Regions from separate parts of the Bacillus sp. N5-665 genome, predicted to be linked through region 2. Evidence: predicted binding sites of a transcription regulator. Region 2 holds the regulator's gene; the other holds the start of a gene.
The links. The regulator Rex, encoded in region 2, represses fermentation and respiration genes when NADH is low (regulators of the CRP and FNR family bind a similar motif). The targets are predictions, from matches to a motif close to TTGTGAAATATTTCACAA.
Positions count from the first base shown of each region.

Region 1: the regulator Rex is predicted to act here: its motif matches at 8,152-8,169, upstream of qoxA (cytochrome aa3 quinol oxidase subunit II).

Region 1 covers NZ_CP093325.1:4,803,433-4,818,663, reverse strand. Annotated here, with positions in the region: gene MNO09_RS27455 (NCS2 family permease) at 1-511, shown strand, start outside; gene MNO09_RS27450 (helix-turn-helix transcriptional regulator) at 648-848, shown strand; gene MNO09_RS27445 (hypothetical protein) at 853-1,281, shown strand; gene MNO09_RS27440 (GNAT family N-acetyltransferase) at 1,321-1,758, opposite strand; gene MNO09_RS27435 (DUF4022 family protein) at 1,773-2,030, opposite strand; gene MNO09_RS27430 (monovalent cation:proton antiporter family protein) at 2,084-3,913, opposite strand; gene qoxD (cytochrome aa3 quinol oxidase subunit IV) at 4,196-4,507, opposite strand; gene qoxC (cytochrome aa3 quinol oxidase subunit III) at 4,508-5,110, opposite strand; gene qoxB (cytochrome aa3 quinol oxidase subunit I) at 5,124-7,058, opposite strand; gene qoxA (cytochrome aa3 quinol oxidase subunit II) at 7,092-7,967, opposite strand; gene MNO09_RS27405 (amino acid permease) at 8,250-9,665, opposite strand; gene MNO09_RS27400 (C39 family peptidase) at 10,042-10,752, shown strand; gene MNO09_RS27395 (M20 family metallopeptidase) at 10,885-12,060, shown strand; gene MNO09_RS27390 (DUF3311 domain-containing protein) at 12,062-12,259, shown strand; gene MNO09_RS27385 (sodium:solute symporter family protein) at 12,256-13,728, shown strand; gene gerLA (spore germination protein GerLA) at 13,830-15,231, shown strand, end outside.
Region 2 covers NZ_CP093325.1:5,258,054-5,273,284, forward strand. Annotated here, with positions in the region: gene MNO09_RS29430 (NCS2 family permease) at 1-450, opposite strand, end outside; purine riboswitch at 579-680, opposite strand; gene guaA (glutamine-hydrolyzing GMP synthase) at 835-2,373, opposite strand; purine riboswitch at 2,539-2,640, opposite strand; gene groL (chaperonin GroEL) at 2,781-4,415, opposite strand; gene groES (co-chaperone GroES) at 4,454-4,738, opposite strand; gene MNO09_RS29450 (CPBP family intramembrane glutamic endopeptidase) at 5,140-5,889, shown strand; gene MNO09_RS29455 (YdiK family protein) at 5,886-6,077, shown strand; gene MNO09_RS29460 (redox-sensing transcriptional repressor Rex) at 6,107-6,736, opposite strand; gene MNO09_RS29465 (ABC-F family ATP-binding cassette domain-containing protein) at 6,924-8,858, shown strand; gene tsaD (tRNA (adenosine(37)-N6)-threonylcarbamoyltransferase complex transferase subunit TsaD) at 9,266-10,282, opposite strand; gene rimI (ribosomal protein S18-alanine N-acetyltransferase) at 10,282-10,725, opposite strand; gene tsaB (tRNA (adenosine(37)-N6)-threonylcarbamoyltransferase complex dimerization subunit type 1 TsaB) at 10,739-11,431, opposite strand; gene tsaE (tRNA (adenosine(37)-N6)-threonylcarbamoyltransferase complex ATPase subunit type 1 TsaE) at 11,412-11,885, opposite strand; tRNA gene MNO09_RS29490 (tRNA-Asp) at 12,060-12,135, opposite strand; tRNA gene MNO09_RS29495 (tRNA-Met) at 12,139-12,215, opposite strand; rRNA gene rrf (5S ribosomal RNA) at 12,228-12,343, opposite strand; rRNA gene MNO09_RS29505 (23S ribosomal RNA) at 12,445-15,231, opposite strand, start outside.

The DNA of each region.
Region 1 (15,231 bases), 450 kb from region 2:
CGGTTTAATTAAACAAGCAGGCTTAATTACAGATAATACAGAGAAACGTTTTGGTAAAGCGTTTATTGCAGATGCAATTGGCGGGACTACAGGCTCTATATTTGGAACAAGCCCAACAGCAGCGACGATTGAATCATCAGCTGGTATTGCTGCAGGTGGTAAAACAGGATTAACAGGTATTGTAGTTGTCGGTCTAACGATTATAACGGCATTCTTCAGCCCTGTGATTGCTTCTTTATCAAGTGTAGCCGCTATTACAGCTCCTTCATTAATTATTGTAGGTAGTTTAATGGCGCAAAGTCTTCGTGATATTAATTGGAATGAATTTGAAGATGCATTACCAGCATTTTTAATTTTCGTTGGTATTCCGTTAACGTCTAGCATTGCGAATGGAATTGCAATTGGATTTTTAGTGTATCCAGTCTTAAAAATTGTGAAAGGGAAAGCGATGGAAGTACATCCGTTACTATACTTATTTACAATTTTATTTGGATGTCATTTATTCTTATAATATAGATATAGGAAAGGGGCTTCTTATGAGAGGCTCCTTTTTTGTGTATAATAAGGTGAAAATCAAATTAATGGAGTAAAATATAAATTACTTAATGGAATATATATGTTACAATATAGGTGAAGGAGGAACATGAATGGCTGTAAGTAAAATAAAAGTCGCGCGTGTTCAGTTAGATTTAACGCAGCAACAATTAGCAGAAAAAGTAGGCGTTACAAGGCAAACGATTAGTTTAATTGAGAAGGGGAAATACAACCCGTCTTTAGATTTATGTTTGAAAATTTGTTATGCGGTAGACAAAACATTGAATGATTTATTTTGGGAGGAAGAGGAGTGAGGGGATGAGAATGGTGAAAGATGAACGTTTAATGATTGAGGGGCTAAAACATATTAGACTCGTTTTCATCTTACAAAATATCGTCATACTAGGTATTGTTTTTTATCGCTACGTTTTGCAAGATGCAGGATATGAAAGTGTTTCGGATTTATTAATGGTATTTATGTGCGGGATCGTAGTCAGTAACTTCTTAAATTTAAAACATTCTGTAGAGGCATATGAGCATACAGGTGGAGTATCACGGAGCTATTTTATGAAATTATTATTTATTCCAGTAGGTATTGTTATTGGAATTGTAGCTATTTGTATCATTGTAACACCAGATATTTCTATAAAGGAAATTAGTATGACAGGACTTATTATGTTTGCTTGTTTTTTAGTTCCTAGTTTGTTTATATACATATATATGAGAAAAATAAAAAGTGAAGATTGAAATATAAGAAAAGCTTTCCCATATTGCGGAAAGCTTTTCTTATATTCTTTTATACAGTACTTTATGAAGGCCAATCGGTTCAATTTCAAAGATTTCACCATGTTCCTGGAAGCCTAAGCGCTTGTAATATTCAGCTACAGTAATTCGGCCATTACACCATAATATATTTGCTTGGCGTTCTTGCAAGACTTGCTCCGCTTTCTGAATTAAGGAGCTTCCAGCACGTTTGTTTCGAAATTCAGGTAATGTGGCCATTCCTCGTAGACGATAATGAATACCTGCTAGTAAGTCAGGGTATATCTCTTTTGAGAAGGAAGCGATACTAATTAGTTCATCGTTTATAAATGCGCCTAAGTGAAAGGTGTCCGTTTCATAGTCGGAAGAGTATTTACAATCTGCTAATGTTTGATTCGGGCGTAAAATTTTTTGACGTAATACGTAAGTTTCAGATCCCTCAATATTTTTCACGGTAATCATATTAACATCCTTTCTTATAAGGCGTTTTCTGTTAGTTGTATAAAGAAATAGGCAGGTGCGGCGAAAAGTCCGAGTATGCTAGCAGTTCCGAGAAGGAGTGAAAGTAAGAGGCAAGAGTATTTTATTCCATTCGATTTTTTCCATCCGTAGCTACAAATTTCAATGCTAACACCGATTAGAATAATGGCAACGAGTATTTCTGCTAATAATAAAAGAGCTAAAGTTACAATAGACATAATGTGATCCATCCTCATAATATGTGATAGTAACATTTTACCATATAAAATGGAAAAAAATGCCCCTCAATTATGTGAGGGGCATTTTTCTATTCTAATATGCTTTTTAGTGTATCGATATGTTCTTTTGAGCCAGTTACAAGTAATGTATCGCCGTGTTGTAGGCTTGTATCACCATGTGGGATTAATGCTTTATTTCCACGATAAATTTGAATGACGAGTACATCGCCTAAAAATGGAAGGCGACGAAGTGCAACGCCGTTATATTTATTACTCCGTAGTTCCACTTCACGGACTGTTTCGTTTGCTGTTGTAATTAAGCGAACGAGACTCGGTTTATCAATTAGTGCACGTAATAGAATACGTGTAGAGTTAATTGTTGAGAATACGGCGATATGTTCTTGCGTTGCTTTTTCTTGTAGAAGTGGATCTTCTACACTTGCAATAACATGTTCAACCCCTAGCTCTTTTGCATGTTCTGCTAATAATAAGTTTTGTTCATCATCGCTTGTTGCAACAACAACGCGGTCTGCATGAAATGCTGTTTGTTCAGTTAATGAAGCGATTGTGATGTCATCTAATTTTACGATAGGGAAGTCATGTGATTTCGCTTCCTCATCATTTATTTTATTTTGACGCATCATATATAGTGTTACGTCATAATCTTCTCGTTTTAAATCAAGTGATAACGGAAGGGTAATTCTGCTTGCGCCAATAATAGAAACTTTTGGTTTTGGTGTTTCTACTTTTGGGAACATTTTTTTAAATAATATAGGTGCAAAAATACAAGTAATAACTGCGCTTAAAATAAGGGAAGCAGATAAACTTGGACTGATGATTCCTAGTTTTTCACCAATTTGTGCAGCTGCAATAACTAAAGAAAGTGTCGATGTTAATAAGATGGCACTTCCTAGTACGATATTACGTGGATACCATTTTCGTAAGACGAGTGATGGTAACAGTTTTGAAATAAAGAGTCCTACAATTAAAATTGGGATCATTAGCATGCTAGAAGGTTCTTTAAAAATAGACCAAACTTCTAGATTCACACCAACCATTACGAAGAAAATAGGGATGAAGAAACCGTAGCCGATGGAATCCAGTTTTTCAACCATATCTTCATTTGGTGATAATAACGATACGAGTACCCCTGCTAAGAAGGCACCTAAAATATTTTCAGCTCCAACAGATTCAGATAACCCAACTAATATTAAGATGAGTGCAAAAACAGCTCGTGTATCAATTTGTACACTACCAGCTTTTAAGCTATCTAAGTATGGAATGTTTTTAAAGCGTTTTGCAACGAAGTAAATAACAATACCAGCGCCGAATAGAAGAAGAAGGAGCCACATGCTTTGGCCGCTTTCGGAATTTAATCCGACGAATACAGCGAGTAAAATCATTGTAACTAAATCTGCAATAACAGCGACTAATAAAATGATTTGTCCGATTGCCGTTTTTCCTAAGTTATTCTCTTTTAATGTTGGTACAACAACACCTAAAGAAATAGTTGAAATAATTAAAGTCATAAACATTGCATTATCCACGAATCCTAGCCATACGAACAGTAATGATAGGGCATAAGATAAGATGAAAATAAATAAGAAGATAATGCTTGCTGCTTGGAATGTGTTTGGTTCGTTTGTCGTATTCTTTTTCCCTTTTTGTTTAAAGATAGAAAAATCAATTTCTAAACCGCTTAAGAACATTAAGAAGATAAATCCTAGTGTCGATAAGACTTGAAGCCACATATCTGGCTCAATAATATTAAACCCACTTTTACCTACAAAGATTCCTGCAATGATTTCTGCAACAACGACAGGAAGTGCTTTTAATTTAAAGCGTTGTAACAAAAGGGGAACGAAAAACGCGATTGCAACGACAACCATAAGTGATAGAACAGAAGTATGATGTTCCATTGCGTTCTCTCCCTTCAAATAAATATAGTACTTATTTAGCCATATAATAGGTAGAAAAGCAACGCATATGGATTCGATTTCATAAAGAAAGAGTTTTCTTAAGATTTGTCATAATAAGTATATTTTTCATGATTCTGTTGTTAATTCCGTAATGTGGATGTAATAGGAGAGGGGATAAAGTGAAGGCTTTTACGGGCAGTTGATCCCCCTGGGGTCTTACTGCTCGTTAATGAGGGATAAAAAAAGACTGCTGAGGAATCTCAGCAGTCTTTTTCATGTACATTACATTGAGAAGAAGATCCATACAGTTAAACCAACTGTTGCAGTTGCAACGAAGAAACTGTATATCATAGTAAGAATTTGAACTCTTCCTTCTCCTTCTTTTAAATGCATGAACATAATTAATTGTAACAACGCTTGCGCAACAGCCATTACGATAATAGTTGTTAAGATTGTTGAAAGTGGCAAGTTTGTATAAAGTGCCACGTATAACGCTAGAAACGTTAGTGCAAGCGATAAAATAAATCCGAAAACGTGTGACCAAGGGAATCCGCTATGCGCATGCCCGTTTGCCTGGTTGTTATTTTGACCCATTTACGCCACCATCCCGTTCAAGTAAACTAGTGTGTAAATAAAGACCCAAACAAGATCAAGGAAATGCCAGTATAAGCTGATAATAAATACTTTACGAGCTGTAACTGGTGTTAAACCTCGTTTTAAAATTTGGATAATAACACAAATTGCCCAAATGATACCGCCTGTTACGTGGGCTCCGTGCGTTCCAAGAAGAACGAAGAATGCAGATAGGAAAGCACTTGTTTGAATTGTTGCGCCTTCACCGATGTACATAATGAACTCTTCGATTTCAAAGAATAGGAAACCTGCACCTAAAAGTAATGTAAGGATGAACCATCCAAGCATTGCTTTTTGGTTGTGCTTACGCATTTCGTGAATTACGATACCACATGTGAAACTACTTGTTAAAAGTAGTAATGTTTGAATTAAAAGCGTTTTAAGTTCAAACAGTTGCGCTGGGGTTGGGCCATCTGCCGTACGACCAGCAAGTACTAGATAAGAGGCGAAAAGTGTTGCGAACAGCATAATTTCAGCCCCAAGAAAAATCCAGAATCCTAGGATATTCAATCTGCTTTGCTCGGATTGATATTCCAAAGGTAAGCTTTTATCTAAAGCCGCCATATCATTTCACCTCTCATGCTATATGTTCTGTTTCTTTAATTTCATCAACACTTACGTAGTAGCCATCATCATAATCGAATGAACGATAGATTAAGCAAGCTAAAATACCAACGCCGCCGATTGCTGCAAGCCAGAACCAGCTAAATACTAATGCGAAACCTGCAAGACCGAAGAATAAAGACGCAATAATAGGCACACCAGAGTTACTTGGCATGTGAATTGGTTTGATATCTTCTGCTGCTGGTGTAACTGTTTCTCCGCGTTTTTTCATGTACCAGAAAGCATCAGCTTCTTTGATTTCAGGAAGTTTCGCGAAGTTGTAATGTTGTACAGGAGATTGAGTTGCCCATTCAAGTGTACGGCCATCCCATGGATCTCCAGTTGTGTCACGTTCACCGTGACGAGCACTCCAAATTACGTTGTAACAAAGAATTAGGAAACCAATACCCATCATTACCGCACCAACAGATGCGATTTGGTTTAGCCATCCCCATCCAAGACTTTCAGAGTAAGTGTACATACGACGAGTCATACCGTCTAAACCTAAGAAGTACATTGGGAAGAAACAGATATTGAATCCGCTCATAAAGATCCAGAATGTCCATTTACCTAGGCGTTCGTTTAACATATGACCAGTCATTTTTGGATACCAGAATGTGAATCCAGCAAGCATAGCGAATACTGTACCTGCGATTAATACGTAGTGGAAGTGAGCAATTAGGAAGTAGCTGTTATGGTACTGATAATCAGCTGCTGCCATACCAAGCATAACCCCTGTAACCCCACCGACTACGAAGTTTGGAATAAATGCCAATGACCAAAGCATTGGAACTGTAAAACGAATACGTCCTTTATACAGTGTAAACAACCAGTTAAAGATCTTAACCCCGGTTGGAATCGAAATCGCCATTGTCGAAATCGAGAAGAATGAGTTAACCGCTGGACCTGCACCCATCGTGAAGAAGTGATGAAGCCATACGACGAAACTTAGTAAAGAAATTGCAACCATTGAGTATACCATCGCACTGTAACCGAATAGACGTTTACGTGAGAATGTACTAATGATTTCAGAGAAAATACCGAATGCCGGTAAAATAACGATATATACTTCAGGGTGACCCCATACCCAGAATAGGTTGGCCCATAACATTGGCATACCGCCGCTCGCCATCGTAAAGAAGTGAGCATCGAATAGACGGTCAAATGTCATTAATGCAAGAGCAACTGTTAATACTGGGAAAGCGAAAATAATGATAACTGTTGTAATTAAGATTGACCAAGTAAACATTGGCATTCTCATTAAAGTCATACCAGGTGTACGCATTTTTAAGATAGTAACAAGGAAGTTAATACCGGTCATTAGCGTACCGAGACCTGAAATCTGTAATGCAATTGCGTAGTAGTTATTTCCTACACCAGAAGTAAACTCTGTACCTGCCATTGGGAAGTAAGAAGTCCACCCAGCGTCTGGAGAACCACCGATTACGAAAGCGATGTTGAATAACATTGCTCCGACAAAGAATAACCAGAAACTTAAAGCATTTAAGAACGGATATGCAACGTCACGAGCACCAATTTGTAATGGTACTACAAGGTTCATTAATCCCATAACGAATGGCATCGCCATGAAAAGAATCATAACTGTACCGTGTGTTGTGAAGATTCCGTTATAGTGTTCAGCATTTAAATAAGTTGTTTCTGGGAATGTTAACTGTGCACGGATCATTAAACCGTCCATACCACCACGGAATAACATGATAACCGCAGAAATAATATACATGGCCCCAATCTTTTTATGGTCAACAGTTGTTAACCATTCGTCCCAAAGCCATTTCCATTTTTTATACTTTGTTAGTACGAAAATGATTGCTAATGTCACAAGAACGATAGAAGCGTCTGCACCGTAAATAATCGGGTCACCTGTGACAAAGAATTCATCAAGCTTCACTGTGTTCACTCCAATCTGTTGGAATAATAGCTATTATTTTTTGTTTTTGTAGTAGTTGTAATCACAATATTCAAGTGATTTTGGATCTACATAACTTAAGTGGTGACTAGAGAATGTCATACGACCAACTACACCAGGTTTAACAATTTCGTTGTACTTATCTTCTGTTAGTTTAGGAGCAGTTTGTTGTACTTCTTTAACCCACTTGTCATATTTCTCTTTAGTTTTTGCTTCAACTTCGAACTCCATATGTGTGAATCCTTCACCAGAGAAGTTCGCACTACGGCCTAGGTAAGAACCCGGCTTATCAGCTTGTAAATAAAGATCCATAATCATGCCATCCATAGTGTACTTCATACCACCAAGTTCTGGTACCCAGAAAGCATTCATTGGACCGACAGAAGTCAGTTTGAATTGAATTGGTACACCAGCTGGGATGTTTAAATAGTTAACGGTTTCAATTTTTTCCTCTGGGTAACTGAATAACCATTTCCAGTTTGCAGATGTAACATAAATCTCAACTGGTTTAATATGTTTGGACTCTTCCGGAACCTCTTCCGAAGCATACGTTGCTTTTACTGTTGGAATCGATAATGCGATAACGATAATAACAGGAACAAGCGTCCAAATAATTTCTAATAATGTGTTACCGTGTTGTTCAGGTGGCTCGTAGTCCATATTCTCTGGTTTTTCACGATAACGAATCAAGATGACTGTAAACAAGATGAATACAATTGCGATAATTAATGACATAAGCAAGAATGACCAAACAATTAAATCATACTGTGCTTTTGCAACAGGTCCTTGCGGATTTAATACTGCGAGTTTCTTATCACAGCCGCCGAGGAACAGAAGTAATGATAACGGAAGAAGCGAAGCCAGCTTCCAAAACGTTTTCTTTAGTTGCACGATTGAAAATCTCCTTTCTCCTTGGATTGAAACTATGCCAATAAAACAATATAAACCTATTAATTTATAGATGGCAATAGTTTTTGTGATATTGTTAAAAAATAGACACAAATGCACACTTTTTAAGGTGAATATCATTTGTAACTTGATAACATTGTAAACCATTTTCCAGTGAAAAACGTGATTGTGGAAATTTTAAGATAAATAAAGTTATACCAAGATATCCAAGAAATAGAAAAAAGCTATCTTATGATAAGAAAGATAGCTGAATATTTTGTATATTTAGTTTACTTCTTTTTTTAGATTTATTTGTTGTTCAAATGTGACAACTTTTTTATATTTTAATTGGTATAAAATGTAACAAAAAATCATAAATGGAATACCACAATAAAGAGCAATTCTCTGATCTGGAATGAAAGCTAAACTAACAAATGTAATGAAATTGAGTGAGAATGCTACGATTGGAACGATTGGATAAAGTGGTGTGCGATATTTTAAATCATTAATGTCCCCGCCGTTTTTTAAGAAATTTCTACGGAAGAAAAACTGTGAAGCTGCGATTGACATCCAAACTACGACAGCGGCCATAGCTGCAATAGATGTTAAAACTAAAAAGACAGTATCTGCCGCAAATATACTTGTTAATAGAGACAAACTTGCAAAAATTAGACTGAAAATTAATGCGTTTAGTGGCACTCCTTTTTTAGTTAACTTCGTAAAAGCTGGACTTGCCATTCCTTGTTTTGCCATCGCCCAAAGCATACGAGAATTTGCGTATAGACCAGAGTTGGCTACGGATAATACTGCTGTAATAATAACAAAGTTCATAATGTCAGCTGCATATGGAACACCAGCCACATCAAATACAAGTACAAATGGACTTTCGACTAGATTAGCCTCTTGCCATGGGAGTAAACCTACAACAACTGATATTGCTAGGACGAAGAAGAAGAGAGTTCGCCAAATGGTATTTTTAATCGCTTTTGGAATTGTTTTCTCAGGGTTTTCACTTTCTCCTGAAGCAATTCCGATTAATTCTGTTCCTTGGAAGGAGTAATTTACTGTAATCATCGTAAGAAGAACAGCTAATGCACCGTTTGGAAATAACCCGCCATTTTCAGTGAAATTGTGAAGCATTGGTGCTGGTTTTCCATTAAAGTCTAGTAGACCGAACATAACTGCACCACCGAGTACGATGAAAATAACAATGGTTGCGACTTTTACACTTGCGAACCAAAATTCTGCTTCTGCATATGCCTTTGCTGATAATGCGTTTACAAGAAAGAGTGCTGCTGCAAATGTAACACACCAAATCCACGAAGAAACGTCTGGAAACCAACGTTTCATTAAAATACTTACAGTTGTTAACTCTACCCCAACTGTAACAGCCCAATTTAACCAATACATCCAACCGACAACAAATCCAAAACCAGGTGAAATAAATTTGCTTGCATAGCTTTGGAATGAACCTGCTTCTGGCATAGCAACTGATAATTCACCAAGACATAACATCGTTAAATACATAACAAATCCACCGACTAAAAATGCAAGAATAGCACCACCAGGACCGGCGTTATGGACGATTTGACCAGATCCCATAAATAGGCCAGTTCCGATAACCCCACCAAGTGCAATCATAAATAGGTGTCTACTTTTCATTGTTCGTTTTAAATCTGTTTGTTCTACTTGTTGATTCATATGCCCCTCACCCCGTTATTTTCTTGTATGAATTGATTTTCATTCCGAGTTTTTAATCATTAGTGGGGGATGTGACACATACTCGGCTTATTTATTATGAAATGAATGGAGTATGTAAAAATGCGAACTATGACTAAATACTCTAAGAATGTTTTTATTAACAAGGTGATATCTTCACTATGTTAATTATTTTGATTTTAGCAAAAATATTCAGAAAAGTATATTGTTTTTTCTTTTTATTAAAAATAATTAGAATTTTATAACGATGGAAGTGTGAACAATAATTCATAGAATCTTTCTAGCAAACTAGTAAGAAGAAAGGTACAATGATAAGAGGTATGTCTGTAAAATAATAATTAATGGAGTTTTGTTTAAAATGAAAAAGTTAAAATATCTTTTTGTTTTTGGAATTATATTTGCTGCCGCGTTTTTTATAGGGAAAGATAAAATTATACAAAAGGCGCAAGTGTTCCGTTTAGAGTTTTTATCTGAAATGAAAGAAGCAACTATGATTGAAAATGTTCCGTTTATAAAGCAGTTACCAGAATTACCTCGTGGATGTGAAGTTACAAGTTTGGCTATGTTGCTAAAATACAAAGGTATACAAGTAGATAAGATGCAACTTGCTAGCGAAATTCATCGTGTTCCATTTGAACAAAATGGTTTACGTGGAAATCCTTATGAGGGGTTTGTTGGAAATATTTATACGAAGGCAGAGCCAGGATATGGTGTATATAATCAACCCATTTTTAATTTAGCAGAAAAATATGCTCCTGAAAAAGTAGTTAATTTAACAGGTAGAGACGTGCAAGATATGTATAAAGTAGTTAGTTCCGGTTCGCCAGTATGGGTCATTATTAATACAACGTTTAAGCCACTAGCCGAGAGTAGTTTTGAAACATGGAATACAAGCTCTGGCGAAGTGAAAATTACATATTATGAACATAGTGTAGTAATAGTTGGGTATGATCAAAACTTTGTATATGTAAATGATCCGCTTAAAAATAATCCGCGTTTTGCTGTTCCGCGAGCAGAGTTTGAGAAAGCTTGGGAGCAAATGGGGAAACAAGCGATTACTATTCTATAATACTGAAAAAGTCATCTTTTTGATGGCTTTTTATTTTTAAGTTATTATAATGGAAAATTCAGAATATTCTTTTAAAAGTTAACAATTCACGTTATAATAACATTTAACTTGGTGAAGAAGGGGCGAAGAGAAATGGATGTTGCAAAGGAACTGGTTTTATCGAAAAATCAATTGATTGAGTGGAGAAGGCATTTTCATAAGTATCCAGAGTTATCTTTTCAAGAAGAAAAAACATCGCAATTTGTATTCGATATACTTCGAAAAATCCCATGTTTAGAAGTGTCAAGACCTACTAAATATAGTGTAATGGCAAGGTTGATTGGTAAGCAACCTGGTAAAACCATCGCGGTTCGTGCTGACATGGACGCTCTTCCTATTCATGAAGAAAATGAGTTTGATTTTATTTCTACATATCCAGGTGTTATGCATGCATGTGGCCATGATGGACATATAGCGATATTACTTGGGGTCGTACATAAGTTAGTAGAAAAAAGAGAGAAGATTAAAGGAGAGATTCGTTTTCTCTTCCAACATGCAGAAGAAAACTTTCCTGGCGGTGCAGAGGAAATGGTTGCAGCGGGCGTAATGGAAGGTGTGGATTATATTATTGGTGCTCACCTTTGGGCATCGTTAGAGGTTGGTAAAATAGGTGTAATTTATGGTCCTGCAATGGCTGCCCCAGATGTTTTTAAAATTACGATAGAAGGAAAAGGTGGACATGCTGGAATCCCTCATGAAACGGTTGATAGTATTGCAATCGGTACACAAGTCGTTTCGCAACTTCAGCACATTGTATCTCGCCTCACGAATCCGTTAGATTCTCTTGTAGTATCTGTTACGCAATTTCATGCTGGGACAACCCATAATGTGATTCCAGAACAAGCGGAGATTGAAGGGACAGTGCGGAGTTTAAGACATGAGTTGCGAGAAGAAACAGAGAAAAGGATTGAACGGATTGTGAAGCATGTGACGGAATCTTACGGAGCGAAATATACATTTTCTTATGAATATGGATATCGACCAGTAGTAAATGATTATGAAGTTACAGAGATTATTGAGCAAACTGCATTACAGCTTTATGGAAGGGAACGAGTTACTCGTTTACAACCGACGATGGCTGGGGAAGATTTTTCAGCGTTTTTACAAAAGGCGCCAGGGACATTCTTTTTTATCGGAGCGGGAAATAAAGAGAAGGGAATTATATATCCGCACCATCATCCTCGTTTTACGATTGATGAAGATGCATTACCGATTGGAGTGGAAGTTTTTGTATCATCTATTATGAATTTTATAAGTAAAGGAGAATGAGATGAAGAAAATACACGTATTAGCGCTTATTCCAGTTTTTTGTTTAGTTGTTGGACCTGTATTTGCTAATTCAGTTACTCCTTACGTATTAGGGATGCCATTTTTATTATTTTGGGTATTATTATCGGTGCTCATTACGTCTCTTTGTATGGGGCTTGTGTACGTATTTGATCCTGCTAATAAGGGGGATGTAAAATGATCGCCTTACTTATCATTATTTTATTTTTGTTTCTCGCACTATTTTTAGGAATTCGGGCACAACATGGAAAAGATATGAATTTAGAGCAATGGTCAGTTGGAGGAAGAGGCTTTGGCACTATTTTTGTTTTTCTTCTTATGGCAGGTGAAATTTATACGACGTTCACATTTTTAGGCGGAAGTGGATGGGCGTATAGTAAAGGAGCACCTACTTTCTATATTTTAGGTTATGGTGCACTAGCTTATATTTTATCTTACTTTTTATTGCCGCCAGTTTGGAAGTATGCGAAAGAGCATAATCTTGTTTCACAGCCAGATTTTTTTGTGAAGAAATATAAGAGTCAGACGCTTGGCATTATCGTTTCTGTCATTGGGGTTATTTCAATTATCCCATACCTTGTTTTACAGTTAAAAGGATTAGGTATTATCGTTTCGGAAGCATCTTACGGCAGGGTATCACCAGTTATTGCAGTGTGGATTGGTGCGATTGTTATAACGATATATGTAATGGTTTCAGGCATATACGGCTCTGCTTGGACAGCCGCTTTGAAGGATATTATGATCCTGTTTATCGTTATGTTTTTAGGTATATATTTACCATATCATTATTACGGAGGTTTTCAGCCGATGTTTGAAGCTGTAGAAGCAGCAAAACCAGGATTTCTATCTTTACCTGATGAAGGAATGAGCATTTCTTGGTTTGTTTCTACTATTGTATTAACAGCTCTCGGTTTCTATATGTGGCCCCATACATTCGCTTCTGCTTTCTCTGCAAAAAATGAAAAAGTATTTCGTAAAAATGCGGCAATTATGCCATTGTATTCTTTAGTTTTACTTTTCGTGTTCTTTGCAGGGTTTGCAGCTATACTGCAAGTTCCAGGGTTAAAGGGAGGGGATGTAGACCTTTCGTTATTCCGTCTCGCTCTTCAAACATTTGATCCATGGTTTATTGGTATTATTGGTAGTGCAGGAGTATTAACAGCATTAGTTCCGGGTTCCATGCTTGTTATGGCGGCATCTACTTTATTAGCAAAAAATATTTACCGAACAATGGTCCCATCTGCTTCAGATAGACAAGTTGCTAAAGCGGCAAAATTATTTGTTCCTGTAGTAACGCTTGTAGCTGTTTTGTTCACTTTTAAAGGTGGAGAAACAATAGGAGCACTTCTTTTAATGGGATACAGTATAGTGACACAACTTTTCCCTGCGCTTGTATGTAGTTTGTTTCCACGTCAAGTTATTACGAAGCAAGGGGCAATTGCAGGAATGGGGATTGGATTGTTAGTGGTCGCATATATTACTTTATCTGGTTCAACTATAGCTACAATGTTTCCAGGTTTCCCTCAATATATAAAAGATTTAAATGTAGGTATAGTCGCATTGTTAATGAATATGATTGTGATGTTTATCGTTAGCGGGTTCACGAGAAATGTGTCTATAAAGACAGACAGTATAATAGTAGAAAAGTAATCCGTGTGCTAGAGCTATCTTTGAAAAGAGATAGCTCTTTTTTGTATATATTTTCTTCTATTAGCGGAATCTAACTAAAAACTTGTTGAAAAGGAAGTTAGGTGGGGGAATTGTTAGAGTTAAAAGGTAACTTATTTGAAGTTATGAAAGAAATTAGGGATGAATTAGGTTCGCCTAATGATTTAACAATTAGGGAAGTTGCCCTTGCGGGTAGTTTTACACGCTGTGCGGTTATTTTTTTATGTGGGTTAACAGATAAGGATAATGTTTATAAATATGTAGTTCGTACACTTCAATATGAAGAAGTACAAAAAGAAGAAGCTGTTGTTCAAACATTATTGGATCGTTTTATTTCTATTGCAGAAGTCGGTATGAAGACAACGTTTCCAGACATTATAAATGCGATTTTAGCAGGAGACACAGTTATATTAATTGATAATATTCAAACCGCTATTGTCATTAATAGCCGAGCATGGGAAAAAAGAAGTCTAGAATCTCCAGTAACAGAAGATTTAATACGTGGACCAAGAATTGGATTGAATGAAGATATTAACGTAAATAAGATGTTAATTCGCCGCAGCTTACGTGATCCGAAGTTACGGTTTCGATCCTATATTATGGGGAAGCGATCGCAAAAAGAAGTAACTTTAGTCTATATAGAGGATATTATTAACCCTTATATTGTAGACGAATTAGATCGACGGCTTCAATCAATAGTGGCAGACGTTATTCTTGAGACAGGAACGATTGAGCAATTAATTCAAGACAATAATTTATCACCATTCCCGCAATTTTTGAATACAGAAAGACCTGATAATATAGTGGCTGCGCTAGCGAAAGGAAAAGCGGCCATTTTAGTGGACGGATCACCATTTGCTCTTATCGCTCCACTAGTGTTTGTTGATATTTTTCAATCTGTAGAAGATCATTATGAGCGCTGGGTAATTGGTACGTTATTAAGAATTTTACGTATGGGATCAGGTATTGCTGCTGTTTTACTACCTGCCACGTACGTAGCGCTTGTTTCGTATCATCAAGGGCTTATTCCCTCTAAATTAGCTTATTCTATTGCGGGAGCGAGAGAAGGGGTACCATTTCCGGCATATATAGAAACGTTAATGATGGCATTAACGATGGAGTTAATACGAGAAGCGGGAATTAGGTTGCCAAAACCGATGGGGCAAACAATTGGGATTGTAGGTGGTCTTGTAATTGGAGAAGCTGCGGTGAACGCAGGGATTGTAAATCCGTTTTTAGTAATTATTATTGCAGTTACTGCAATTGCTACATTTTCACTGCCTGTATATAGCATTACGATTACGTTTCGGATTTTACTTTTTGTCTTTGTTTTAGCGGCGACTGCTTTTGGACTATATGGAATTATTTTAGCTCTTATTGCACTTGCGATTCATATTACGAATTTAAAGAGTGTTGGGGTGCCATATACAACGCCTATTGCTCCTGCATTTTATAAAGATTGGGAAGAAGAAATGATTCGCTTGC
Region 2 (15,231 bases):
GAACAATCCGATACCTGCCGCTACTGCAAACTTTAACTCTGTTGGAATTGCATTAATGATTTTTTCACGAATACCTGAAGCTGTAAGAATAATAAAGATAATACCTGACATTAATGTTCCAGCAATTGCTGTTTGCCACGGAATACCCATCGTTAACACTGCCGTATAAGCAAAGAACGCGTTAATTCCCATCCCCGGCGCCAAAGCAATCGGATACTTCGCGAAGATCCCCATAATTAACGAACCAATCGCCGCTGCTAATGCTGTAGCAACGAATACTGCACCTGGATCCATTCCTGTACCTGCTGGTAACCCTTTAACATTTCCAAGTGACAGCGTAGCAGGATTGACAAATAATACATAAGCCATAGATAAAAATGTCGTTAAACCCGCTATGAACTCTGTTTTATAATTTGTACCGAGTTCATCAAACTGAAAATAGCGTTTCATCTTACGTTTCCCCCGTTATATGATTACTCGCCGTAATCTCCCTAGCCCTCTTTTATCTATTAAAAATAAAAAAGGCTTCCATTGCATATACGTGGAAGCGTTCTATGAATAAAGACAAGTTTCCCCTCATCTTTATCTAAACGCCTCGTAGTCAAGCCATTTACGGTAGCTAGGTAGAAACTTTCGGGCCATATCCCCGATATTATACGACGGCATAATATTCACTTTTCGTTTGAATTACATACTCATATTAACTCGATGAAGTAGTTTTGTCAATTTAAAAGCGAACGTTTTTATAAAATTTTATACTTTTGTTCGTATTAAGAGTAGAAATACAAAAGATCCATCTATGCATGAGCACTAGATGGATCTTTTTTTATAATACTATTCCCACTCAATAGTTGCTGGTGGCTTACTTGTTATATCATACACGATACGGTTAACGTGTTTTACTTCGTTTACGATACGTACAGAAATTTTCTCTAATACGTCCCAAGGGATACGTGCCCAGTCAGCTGTCATACCGTCGATAGATGTTACTGCGCGGATACCTACTGTGTAATCGTAAGTACGCTCGTCACCCATAACACCTACGCTACGCATACCAGGAAGCGCAGTGAAGTATTGCCAAACTTCACGGTCTAAGCCTGCTTTAATAATTTCTTCACGTAAAATCGCATCAGATTCACGAACGATTTCTAATTTCTCTTCTGTGATTTCACCTAATACACGAATACCAAGACCAGGGCCTGGGAATGGTTGACGCCATACGATTTCATCAGGAATTCCTAATTCTGATCCTAATACACGTACTTCATCTTTAAATAACGTGTTTAAAGGCTCGATTAATTTGAACTGCATGTCTTCTGGAAGACCACCAACGTTATGGTGAGATTTAATTGTTTGTGCAGTCGCTGTACCACTCTCAACGATATCTGTATAAAGTGTACCTTGTGCTAGGAAGTCCATACCTTGTAATTTAGAAGCTTCATCATCAAATACGTAAATGAATTCATTACCGATGATTTTACGTTTTTGCTCTGGATCTTCTACACCTTTTAACTTGTTCATGAAGCGTTCTTGTGCATCCACTTTAATAACATTCATGTGGAAGCCTTCGCTGAATGTTTTCATAACGCCTTCTGCTTCACCTTTGCGAAGTAAGCCGTGGTCAACGAAAATACATGTTAATTGATCGCCGATTGCTTTATGAATTAATACTGCTACAACAGAAGAGTCTACACCGCCGCTAAGTGCGCATAGTACTTTTTTGTCTCCAACAGTTTCACGGATTTTCTCTAATTCTACTTCGATAAAGTTCTCCATGTTCCATCCTTCAGAACAACCACATGCGCCGAATACGAAGTTTTTAATTAAATCGTTACCGTGCTCAGAGTGACGTACTTCTGGGTGGAATTGTACACCGTATAAGTTTTGCTCTTCATTGCTCATACCAGCAATTGGACAAGACTCACTTGTTGCATCTACTACGAATCCTTCAGGTAAACCAGTTACTAAGTCACCATGGCTCATCCATACAACTTGCTCTTCTGGAAGGTTCGCATATAATTTTGATTCGTTCTCTACTTTAAGAACAGCTTTTCCGTACTCACGGTGGTTTGCACGTTCTACTTTCCCACCGAAGTGTTGCGTCATAAGCTGCATACCGTAACAAATACCGAAGATCGGTAATCCTAGTTCAAAGATTTTTTCATCACAATGTAATGCGCCTTCACCGTATACACTATTTGGTCCACCAGAGAAGATAATCCCTTTTGGATTCATTGCTTTAATTTCTTCTGCAGTAATTGTATGTGGATGAAGTTCACTGTATACACCGAACTCACGAATTCGACGTGCTATTAACTGATTGTACTGACTCCCAAAATCTAAAACGATAATTGTATCATGCTGCTTCTTCAAAATAATCACCCCAACGTTAGTTCTCGTATATAAATATTTTCACCAATTTGGCAAAAAGCATTACTAATATAATAAAAAAAGCCAGTCCTCCGCCTCTAGTCTCATAACAAAGAAAAGGCAGGGGTCTGGCTTTATAAAGAAAGATAGTCTTCCGCTCTTTATAAATATAAGACGCACTGCCTTCATAGTCAGGTTGTTTACGGTAACCCGGTAGAGACTCTCAAACCATATCATCGAGGATATATGAAGGATTGTTTTATATTATCTTCCTAGATTCTAACAATGAAGTATCCGTATGGTCAAGAGAGAAAGCGACAAAATTCTACAGAAATTCATTTCCTTTTCTAAAAAACATAAAAAAAACATCCATTTCTATATAGAAATGGATGTTTTTCGAGCAAACGGAATTACATCATTCCGCCCATACCGCCCATGCCCATGCCGCCCATGTCAGGCATTGCTGGTGCATTTGGTTCTGGCTTGTCAGCTACTACAGCTTCAGTCGTTAAGAACATAGCTGCAACAGATGCTGCGTTTTGAAGTGCAGAGCGAGTTACTTTAGCTGGATCTACGATACCAGTTTCAAGCATGTTAACCCACTCGCCAGTAGCTGCGTTGAAACCAACGCCTACTTTTTCGCCTTTTAGACGCTCTACAACTACAGATCCTTCTAGACCAGCGTTGATTGCGATTTGACGAACTGGCTCTTCTAATGCACGAAGTACGATGTTGATACCTGTTGCTTCGTCGCCTTCAGCTACGATAGAAGCTACTTTCGTGTATACGTTCATAAGTGAAGTACCACCACCTGCAACGATACCTTCTTCTACTGCTGCACGAGTTGAGTTAAGTGCATCTTCAATACGAAGTTTGCGCTCTTTTAACTCAGTTTCAGTTGCTGCACCTACTTTAATTACCGCTACGCCACCTGCAAGTTTTGCAAGACGCTCTTGTAATTTTTCACGATCGAATTCAGAAGTAGTTTCTTCTAATTGCGCACGGATTTGACCGATACGAGCTTCGATTTGTTGTGAATTTCCGATACCTTCAACTACAGTTGTGTTTTCTTTCGTTACAACGATTTTACCAGCACGTCCTAAAGATTCAACTGTAGCAGATTTTAAGTCACGACCTAATTCTTCAGTGATTACTTCGCCACCAGTTAAGATTGCGATATCTTCTAGCATTGCTTTACGACGGTCACCAAATCCAGGAGCTTTAACAGCTACTACATTGAATGTACCACGAAGTTTGTTCACTACTAATGTAGCTAAAGCTTCGCCTTCTACATCTTCAGCGATGATAAGAAGTGGTTTACCTTGTTGTACCACTTGCTCTAATACTGGTAAGATTTCTTGGATGTTAGAAATCTTCTTATCAGTAATTAAGATGTATGGGTTATCAAGAACTGCTTCCATTTTGTCAGAATCAGTAATCATGTAAGGAGATGCATATCCACGATCAAATTGCATACCTTCTACTACGTCTAATTCTGTTGTAAATCCTTTAGATTCTTCTAAAGTAATAACGCCGTCGTTACCAACGCGCTCCATTGCTTCAGCGATTAATTGACCTACTTCTTCGTCAGCTGCAGAAATAGCAGCTACTTGTGCGATAGAAGATTTACCTTCGATTGGTTTAGAAATCTCTTTTAATTCTGCAATTGCAGCAGTAACAGCTTTTTCGATACCTTTACGAAGACCCATTGGGTTCGCACCAGCTGTTACGTTTTTAAGACCTTCACGAATCATTGCTTGTGCTAATACAGTTGCAGTTGTCGTTCCGTCACCAGCTACATCATTTGTTTTGCTAGCAACTTCTGCTACTAATTTTGCACCCATGTTTTCGAATGCATCTTCTAATTCGATTTCTTTTGCGATTGTTACACCGTCATTTGTAATAAGTGGTGAACCGAATTTTTTCTCAAGTACAACGTTACGACCTTTTGGTCCAAGCGTTACTTTAACTGCGTTTGCAAGAGTGTCGACACCGCGAAGCATCGAACGACGTGCTTCTTCACTAAATTTAATATCTTTTGCCATAATAATTGACCCCCTTGAATTTTTTAAGATTTATATAATTAACCAATAACTGCTAAAATGTCACTTTCACGTAAAATCAAGTAGTCAGTACCTTCGTATTTTACTTCAGTACCTGCATATTTTGAGAAGATGATAAGATCACCTGCAGCTACCTCTAAAGCAACACGCTCACCATTTTCAAGCACTCGACCAGTACCTACTGCAATAACTTTACCCTCTTGTGGTTTTTCTTTTGCAGTGTCTGGTAATACAATACCACTTGCTGTTTTTTCTTCTGCTTGAACAAGCTCAATTACAACGCGATCACCTAATGGCTTTAGCATGAACAATAACCTCCTCATTTTGTTATGTAAATTTTATTTATTAGCACTCAAGTCACCCGAGTGCTAACACACTTATAATAATAAATAATCTCAATTTCTTTTGCAAGTAAAAAAATCATAATTTTTTCGCAAATTAAGCTATACACTTTTCTATATAGAGTCCCTCTTCTTCTACCTTTACTATATGAATCGTTGTTTCCACTACTCGTATGTTACAATATGAAAGGACACCCTAAGTTGTTTTCGCTATACACACAACTTTCTCCTGTCTTCTATTATAATTTCAAATAAGGATTTACGAAAAAAACATAATTTAAGTGAAGTTTATATCGTAGGTAGCATACTTACATGTTATCCTACCTTATCTCATACACTAGAGTTAGAAAGGATGGTTAAACCATTTGAAAAAACAATATTGGTGGGTTATCGTTACATACATTTTAATGCAGTTATCATCCATTGCTGGATTACCACTTCTGCTGAAAACTGGACTTTATGATAACAGAGGATTTACTAGAGAAGAGAAATTTCAACTCATAACTGGCCACTGGGCAATCATTAGCTTCTTTATTGCATTATGTATCGTACTTTGGTTACTTAGAACAGATATTCGTGACAGACGTTTAGATACAATGCGCTCTACTGTTCCAGCTACGATTGGTTGGATTTTTATTGGGTTCTTCCTAGCATTTTTCTCACAAAGTATTGCCGGTATGATAGAAATGCGTGTATTAGGAATTAAACCTGGATCAGAAAATACAGCAAGACTTATGGATATCGCAAGAACGACACCTTGGTTCCTTATCGTTATCTCTATAATAGGACCTATTTTGGAAGAAATCGTATTTAGAAAAATTTTATTTGGTACACTTTATAAGAAGTTTAACTTCTTTATTGCTGCTATCATTAGTTCTCTTGTATTCGCAGCAATTCATTTTGATTTCACTCACTTATTGGTATACACTTCTATGGGACTCGTATTCGCCTTTTTATATGTAAAAACGAAGCGTATTATCGTCCCTATCGCGGCTCATGTTGCAATGAATACATTAGTTGCAGTTGCTCAAGTTTTAATGAGCAATGAACAAATTCAAGAAATGATTAAAGAAGCTGAAAAAATGCAAGGCTTTATCGGAGGATTTTTAGTATGAGGAACTCACCATTGTTCATGGCTGCATTGTACTTCCTTCTAGGATGTATCTTTACACGCTTCGCCATTACGAACGTAACAGATACAATCTGGAATATGTGGACAATACTATTTGCAGTTATGGCAACAATTGATTTTAATTTGGCACTTCGCCTTATCTTAGTTAAATTCACAAAGAAAAAACAATAATAAAACGCAGAGGTCGCTTCCTCTGCGTTTTATTGTGGATAATTCTTTAAAAAGTAAACAAGTGTTTGTAACTCTACCGCTAAATCAATATGGTGAATTCTTATATTATCTGACACATTTAAGCGCGCTGGTGTGAAATTTAAAATACCATGCACGTTCGTTTCTGCCAATCTATCTGCTACAGATTGTGCTACTGTAGCGGGTACTGTTAATATTGCCACTTGTATATCAGTTGATAAACGTTCTTCTAATTCATCTAAATGATATACAGGAATGCCCCCGATTTCTGTCCCGACTTTCTCTTCACTAACATCAAACGCCATTTCAATTTTTGTATTATTGTTTTTCGTGAAATTATAATGTAAGAAAGCGGTCCCTAAATTACCTACTCCAATAAGTGCTACACGTGTTATATCATCTTGGTCGAGTGTTTCACGGAAAAATGATAATAAATAATTTACGTTATATCCATAACCTTTTTTCCCTAACGCTCCAAAATATGAAAAATCTCTTCGAATCGTTGCGGAATCAACTTTTACCGCTTCGCTCAATTCGGCTGATGAAACACGTTGCTTACCAGAAAGAGATAAGTTTTGGATAAATCGATAGTATAGAGGCAATCGTTTGGCAGTGGCCTGTGGAATTTTTTGCTGATCCATATAACCTCTCCTCTCTTCCTATCTTTATTCATATACTTGAATCAAATACAGAAGTTTAGCACTCATGAATTTCCCTGTATAATAAAGAGAAGAAGTATTCTCTCTTTATTTTAAACTATACACTATTTTTAGTATGATTGAGAAATATAAACATGGCAAAGTTAAGAAATTATTTGAGGTGAAAACATTGATTTTATTACAAGTAAACGCGCTTACGAAATTATACGGTGCAGAAACGATTCTTGCAAACATAAAATTAGAAGTTCAAACGAAAGATCGTATCGCATTAGTCGGACGAAATGGGGCCGGAAAATCTACATTATTAAAAATAATAGCTGGTGAGCTATCTCATGATGGTGGCGAAATTATAAAACCGAAAGATGTCTCAATCGGATATTTAGCTCAAAATACCGGGTTAGAAACATCTTTAACAATTTGGGATGAAATGTTAACCGTCTTTACACACTTGCAGCAAATGGAGACAAAACTTCGAAGGCTAGAGCAAGAGATGGGAAAAGAAGAAAACTTTTCAAACGAGGCTACATATGAAAGATTATTAGCTGATTATGACCAATTGCAATTAGATTATAAAGATCAAGGTGGATATCAATATGAAGCAGATATTCGCTCGATTTTAAGTGGTCTTGGCTTCCCAGTTGAAACGCACCAGACGACGATTTCTACATTAAGTGGTGGACAAAAAACACGATTAGCTCTCGGTAAATTATTATTAACGAAACCAGACCTACTTATTTTGGACGAGCCTACAAACCATTTAGACATCGAAACATTAACATGGCTTGAACAATATTTACAAGGCTATCCTGGCGCAATACTAATCGTTTCTCATGACCGTTATTTCTTAGATAAACTCGTTACACAAGTATATGAAATTTCGAATAAAGAAAGCAGACGATTTGTTGGTAACTACAGTAAATATTTAGACTTGAAATCAGCATTATACGAGCAAGACATGAAACGTTATGAAAAACAACAAGATGAAATCGCTAAGCTTGAGGATTTCGTTCAAAAAAATATAGCTCGCGCATCTACGACAAAACGTGCTCAAAGCCGTCGTAAACAATTAGATAGAATGGAATTATTGACTAGACCTTTAGGTGATTCTAAGTCAGCATCCTTCCACTTCGATATCGAAAAACAAAGTGGAAATGATGTTTTACAAGTAAAGGATGCAACTATCGGCTATGATGATGATCCGATTATTGAACATGTAACTATGCGCTTAACTCGCGGGGATAGCGTTGCTTTAGTTGGTCCAAACGGAATTGGGAAATCCACATTATTAAAATCACTTGTGAATAAGTTACCACTATTAAATGGTGATGTTTCTTTCGGATCCAATGTATCTGTTGGTTATTATGATCAAGAACAAGCAAACTTAACATCTTCTAAGCGAGTTTTAAATGAGTTATGGGATGAATATCCACTGCAGCCCGAAAAAGAAATTCGCACGATATTAGGTAACTTCTTATTCACAGGGGATGATGTACTAAAACCAGTATCTTCTCTTAGTGGTGGACAAAAAGCTCGATTAGCTCTTGCAAAACTTATGATGCAAAAATCGAATTTATTAATTCTCGATGAACCTACGAACCATCTTGATTTAAATAGTAAAGAAATTTTGGAGAATGCTTTAATTGATTATCCAGGCACCCTTCTATTTGTTTCACATGACCGCTACTTTATTAATCGTGTAACGACGACCGTTGTTGAGTTGTCAACAGAAGGTGCACAAGAGTATTTAGGCGATTACGATTACTATGTGGAGAAGAAAAATGAAATGATTGAACGTGCAGCATTTGAACAACAAGAACAGCAAGAAAACCAAGCACCTGTTCAAAAAACTGTAGCTCAAGAAAAATTAAATTATCTCGAAGAAAAAGAGCGTAAACAATTAGAACGTCAACGCACTCGAAAAATTGAGGAGCTAGAACAAAATATTGTAGAATTTGAAGAAGAAATTGCTACGTTAGAAGATCAACTTTGCTTACCAGAAATATACGCAGATTATGAAAAGGCTAGTGAAATTACAACGAAAAAGCAAACACTACAAGAGCAACTTGATGCTTGTATGGCAGAATGGGAAGAATTACATTTATAAGAGTATGAATAAGAAGGATGTCTCATAAGTCGGGATTTTTGACTATGCGACATCCTTTTTATCTTCTAGCTGGGGTATAAACGATTCGACACGACATACCGATTTACCGACAAAGTTTGACAATGTTGGCTCGCCCCTATAATAAGGGCACATTTCAAAATGTTTTTTAGAGATATCTTTTTGCGATTTATTTCCCAAAAAAGAATACATTCAAAGGTCAGACTTCACCTACTTTATCCACAGGTTTATACACATATCCACCTTTATAAAATAAACCCCAAAATAACTTTTCCACATTATCCACAACTAACAAAAAAGTTATCAACATTTTATATACACAATAAAACCCATATTATCAACAGATAATATGGGTTTTATCCACAAGCTGTGGTTAATTTTGTGTATAACTATGCTTCAATATCTAATCCTGGATTTGCATTTAAAGCTAATGTAGCACGTTTTCCTTGTTCATATGCAATTGTACCTGCGGCTGCAATCATCGCTGCATTATCGGTACATAAAGATAGTGGAGGAATAATTAGCTCAATATTTTCTTTTGTCGCAAATTCCGCTTCCAAACGTGCGCGAAGTCCTTTATTCGCAGCTACTCCACCAGCAAGAAGCAGTTGCTTTACGTTATACGCTTCTGCTGCACGAGATGCTTTCGTTACAAGCACATCTATTACACTCGCTTGGAAACTTGCTGCTAAATCTTCCGGTGCAATTTCTATCCCGCGTTGTTTTGCGTTATGCACAGTGTTGATAACTGCTGATTTCAATCCACTGAAACTGAAATCATACGAATCAGGTTCTAGCCATGCACGAGGCAAATCGATTGTCGGTTCCCCTTCATGTGCAAGGCGATCAATGTGAGGACCACCTGGATATGGCATGGATAACGTTCGAGCTACTTTATCATATGCCTCTCCAGCTGCATCATCTCTTGTTTCACCAATCACTTCGAATGAACCATGTTCTTTCATATAAACAAGCTCCGTATGTCCACCAGATACAACAAGTGATAGTAGTGGGAATTGAACTTCTTTTACTAAACGGTTCGCATAAATGTGCCCAGCGATATGATGAACACCCACTAGAGGAATATCATGTGCAAAAGCCACTGCTTTCGCTGCATTTACCCCTATTAAAAGCGCTCCTACTAACCCAGGTCCTTCTGTTACAGCAATTGCATCAATATCATCAAATGTGATATTTGCTTCTTTTAAAGCTTCTTCTAACACAACTGTAATTTCTTCTACATGATGACGGGATGCAATCTCTGGTACAACTCCGCCAAAACGTTTATGACTTTCAATTTGTGATGCAACGACATTCGCAATAATTTCCGTTCCATTTTTAACAACTGCTACTGCTGTTTCATCACAACTTGTTTCAATACCAAGTATAATCGTATTTTTTTCCATTATATATTCACCCACATTACGAGACCATCTTCCTGATTGTCTGCATAGTATCGTTTACGAATTCCACCATTTTGAAATCCGTATTTTCTGTATAACTGTTTTGCTACTTCATTTGATACACGTACTTCAAGCGTCATCGTTTTTACCCCTAAATCTTTCGCTTCGGAAATAACTTCTTTCAATAAAGCATCCCCTAGCTTTTGACCTCTGTATTCTGGCAAAATAGCTATATTTGTTATATGTGATTCATCAATAATTATCCACAATCCACAATACCCAATTACACGACCATCTTTTTCTAGCACAACATAATGTGCATGTTCATTCGTCGTTAACTCACGGTGAAAGGCATCTGCAGTCCAAGGAGTTGAAAAAGACGCTTCTTCAATAGCTACAATTTGAGCGATATCATCGAGTTCCATCTTTCTAAATATCATATCCATCTTCTGGAGACTCCTACTTGTTTTGACTTTCTAACCACTTTGTTTCAGCTTCAGCTAAACGAAGATAACTAGGAACAAATGAATGTACATCTTGTTCTTCTTTTTGTAACCCTAAGAAAGCTAACTCACTTGGTCTTGGGTTATTTTTAGTGAAGGGAGCAAATACAGCTTGTTCGCCTAAATGTTCGATAATCGTCTCTTTGTGCAGTTTAACATCGTTACCAATAAATAAAACAGGCTTTCCTGTATCTTTTAACATTTGCAACCAGTCTACAATAAGGATGATTCGGTCTTCTTCTATAGAATTTAAATGCTCTCCTTCATATGTATATAACCCAGTATAAATTTGTCCACGTCTTCCATCGAATAAAGGACAGATCAATCCATTAAAATTAGCACCATTTGCAGCCACTACTTCTAAACTTGATACACCTACAATTGGTATTTGAAGTGACCAAGCTAATGTTTTTGCAGCTGTCACACCTATACGAACACCTGTATATGATCCAGGTCCAGCAGCTACAACGATTTTAGTTAATTCTTTCGGTTTTACACCACATTCTTTTAACAATTTCTCTACAGCTGGCATAAGACGTACAGAATGGTTTTTTGTTAAGTTTGTAATGATTTCCCCAATTACGTTTCCTTCCTCAATAAGGGATACACCCATTACGTAATTTGAAGTATCAATTGCTAGTACTTTCATCTTGTAATAGCTCCTCACATAATCTAATATATCGATCTCCAATTGGCTCGAGTACAATTTTCCTTGTATCATCTCCAGCATGGAATAAACTAATTTGTAACTTCTCATTTGGTAAAAATGCTTCTATTAAATGAGCCCATTCTACTACGGTAATTCCTTCACCGTAGAAATACTCATCAAAACCTAAGTCCTCTTCACTTTCCGCTAAGCGATACACGTCCATATGATATAGCGGCAATCTCCCTTTATATTCTTTAATAATATTAAAGGTAGGACTATTTACAACTCTTTTCACTCCAAGACCTTTTGCTAGCCCTTTTGTAAAAGTTGTCTTACCAGCCCCTAGATCTCCTTCTAAAATAATTACATCTTGTGCACCGACAAGTCCACCTAGTTTTTCTGATAATCTTTGTGTTTCCTCAGAAGAGTTTGTTGTTATTTCATATTTACTCACAGACTTCACCTACTTTACTCACAATGTTCTCTGCTCTTTATTATACAGGTTTTGAATATATAAAAAAGTCCTTAGGAGTTTTCCTAAGGATAGTTTGACTGTCTTTATTAGTTTTTTGTTAAAACAAATAAAAAAATACGAAACAACATGTTTCGTTCTTTTCTTTATATAAAATGGCGGTCCCGACCGGGGTCGAACCGGCGATCTCCTGCGTGACAGGCAGGCATGTTAACCACTACACCACGGGACCATTTGGTTGCGGGGACAGGATTTGAACCTGCGACCTTCGGGTTATGAGCCCGACGAGCTACCGTGCTGCTCCACCCCGCGATGATATAAATAGCCTGGCAACGTCCTACTCTCACAGGGACAAGGTCCCAACTACCATCGGCGCTAGAGAGCTTAACTTCCGTGTTCGGTATGGGAACGGGTGTGACCTCTCTGCCATCATTACCAGACTGTATTCATTTAAGACAAGAATCATCATAACTTATTTAACTTTTAAAGTCAACAAGTTTTTTATATTCTTTCAAAACTAGATAACATTGCTTCATATTATATGGTTAAGTCCTCGATCTATTAGTATTCGTCAGCTCCACATGTCACCATGCTTCCACCTCGAACCTATCAACCTGATCATCTTTCAGGGATCTTACTAGCTTACGCTATGGGAAATCTCATCTTGAGGGGGGCTTCATGCTTAGATGCTTTCAGCACTTATCCCTTCCGCACATAGCTACCCAGCTATGCCCTTGGCAGAACAACTGGTACACCAGCGGTGCGTCCATCCCGGTCCTCTCGTACTAAGGACAGCTCCTCTCAAATTTCCTACGCCCACGACGGATAGGGACCGAACTGTCTCACGACGTTCTGAACCCAGCTCGCGTACCGCTTTAATGGGCGAACAGCCCAACCCTTGGGACCGACTACAGCCCCAGGATGCGATGAGCCGACATCGAGGTGCCAAACCTCCCCGTCGATGTGGACTCTTGGGGGAGATAAGCCTGTTATCCCCGGGGTAGCTTTTATCCGTTGAGCGATGGCCCTTCCATGCGGAACCACCGGATCACTAAGCCCGACTTTCGTCCCTGCTCGACTTGTAGGTCTCGCAGTCAAGCTCCCTTATGCCTTTGCACTCTACGAATGATTTCCAACCATTCTGAGGGAACCTTTGGGCGCCTCCGTTACACTTTAGGAGGCGACCGCCCCAGTCAAACTGCCCACCTGACACTGTCTCCCGGGTCGATAAGACCCGTAGGTTAGAATTTCAATACATTCAGGGCGGTATCCCACCAGCGCCTCCACCGAAGCTAGCGCTCCGGTTTCAATGGCTCCCGCCTATCCTGTACAAAATGTACCAAAATTCAATATCAGGCTACAGTAAAGCTCCACGGGGTCTTTCCGTCCTGTCGCGGGTAACCTGCATCTTCACAGGTACTATAATTTCACCGAGTCTCTGGTTGAGACAGTGCCCAAATCGTTACACCTTTCGTGCGGGTCGGAACTTACCCGACAAGGAATTTCGCTACCTTAGGACCGTTATAGTTACGGCCGCCGTTTACTGGGGCTTCAGTTCAGAGCTTCGCTTACGCTAACCCCTCTCCTTAACCTTCCAGCACCGGGCAGGTGTCAGCCCCTATACTTCGCCTTACGGCTTCGCAGAGACCTGTGTTTTTGCTAAACAGTCGCTTGGGCCTATTCACTGCGGCTTTCCGTTAAGAAAGCACCCCTTCTCCCGAAGTTACGGGGTCATTTTGCCGAGTTCCTTAACCAGAGTTCTCTCGCACACCTTAGGATTCTCTCCTCGCCTACCTGTGTCGGTTTGCGGTACAGGCACCTTTTATCTCACTAGAAGCTTTTCTTGGCAGCGGGGAATCAAAGACTTCGCTCCATAAGGAGCTTCCCCATCACAGCTCAGCCTTCACGATAAGCGGATTTGCCTACTTATCAGCCTAACTGCTTGGACGTGCACAACCAATCGCACGCTTCTTCTATCCTTCTGCGTCCCTCCATTGCTCAAACGATAAAGAGGTGGTACAGGAATATCAACCTGTTGTCCATCGCCTACGCCTGTCGGCCTCGGCTTAGGTCCTGACTAACCCTGAGCGGACGAGCCTTCCTCAGGAAACCTTAGGCATTCGGTGGACGGGATTCTCACCCGTCTTTCGCTACTCATACCGGCATTCTCACTTCTAAGCGCTCCACCAGTCCTTCCGGTCTGACTTCACTGCACTTAGAACGCTCCCCTACCACTGATACCATTGGTATCAATTCGCAGCTTCGGTGGTGTATTTAGCCCCGGTACATTTTCGGCGCAGAGTCACTCGACTAGTGAGCTATTACGCACTCTTTAAATGGTGGCTGCTTCTAAGCCAACATCCTAGTTGTCTAAGCAACTCCACATCCTTTTCCACTTAATACACACTTTGGGACCTTAGCTGGCGATCTGGGCTGTTTCCCTCTTGACTACGGATCTTATCACTCGCAGTCTGACTCCTAAGGATAAGTCATTGGCATTCGGAGTTTGACTGAATTCGGTAATCCGATGAGGACCCCTAGTTCAATCAGTGCTCTACCTCCAAGACTCTTACACTTAAGGCTAGCCCTAAAGCTATTTCGGGGAGAACCAGCTATCTCCAGGTTCGATTGGAATTTCTCCGCTACCCACACCTCATCCCCGCACTTTTCAACGTGCGTGGGTTCGGGCCTCCATTCAGTGTTACCTGAACTTCACCCTGGACATGGGTAGATCACCTGGTTTCGGGTCTACGACCACGTACTAAACGCCCTATTCAGACTCGCTTTCGCTGCGGCTCCGCCTCTTCAGCTTAACCTCGCACGGGATCGTAACTCGCCGGTTCATTCTACAAAAGGCACGCCATCACCCATTAACGGGCTCTGACTATTTGTAGGCACACGGTTTCAGGATCTCTTTCACTCCCCTTCCGGGGTGCTTTTCACCTTTCCCTCACGGTACTGGTTCACTATCGATCACTAGGGAGTATTTAGCCTTGGGAGATGGTCCTCCCAGATTCCGACGGAATTTCACGTGTTCCGCCGTACTCAGGATACATTCAAGAGAGAACGAAGTTTCGACTACGGGGTTGTTACCCTCTACGACGGACCTTTCCAGGTCGCTTCGTCTACCTCGTTCCTTTGTAACTCCGTATAGAATGTCCTACAACCCCAAGAGGCAAGCCTCTTGGTTTGGGCTATGTTCCGTTTCGCTCGCCGCTACTCAGGAAATCGCATTTGCTTTCTCTTCCTCCAGGTACTTAGATGTTTCAGTTCCCTGGGTCTGTCTTCCTTACCCTATGTATTCAGGCAAGGATACCATACCATTACG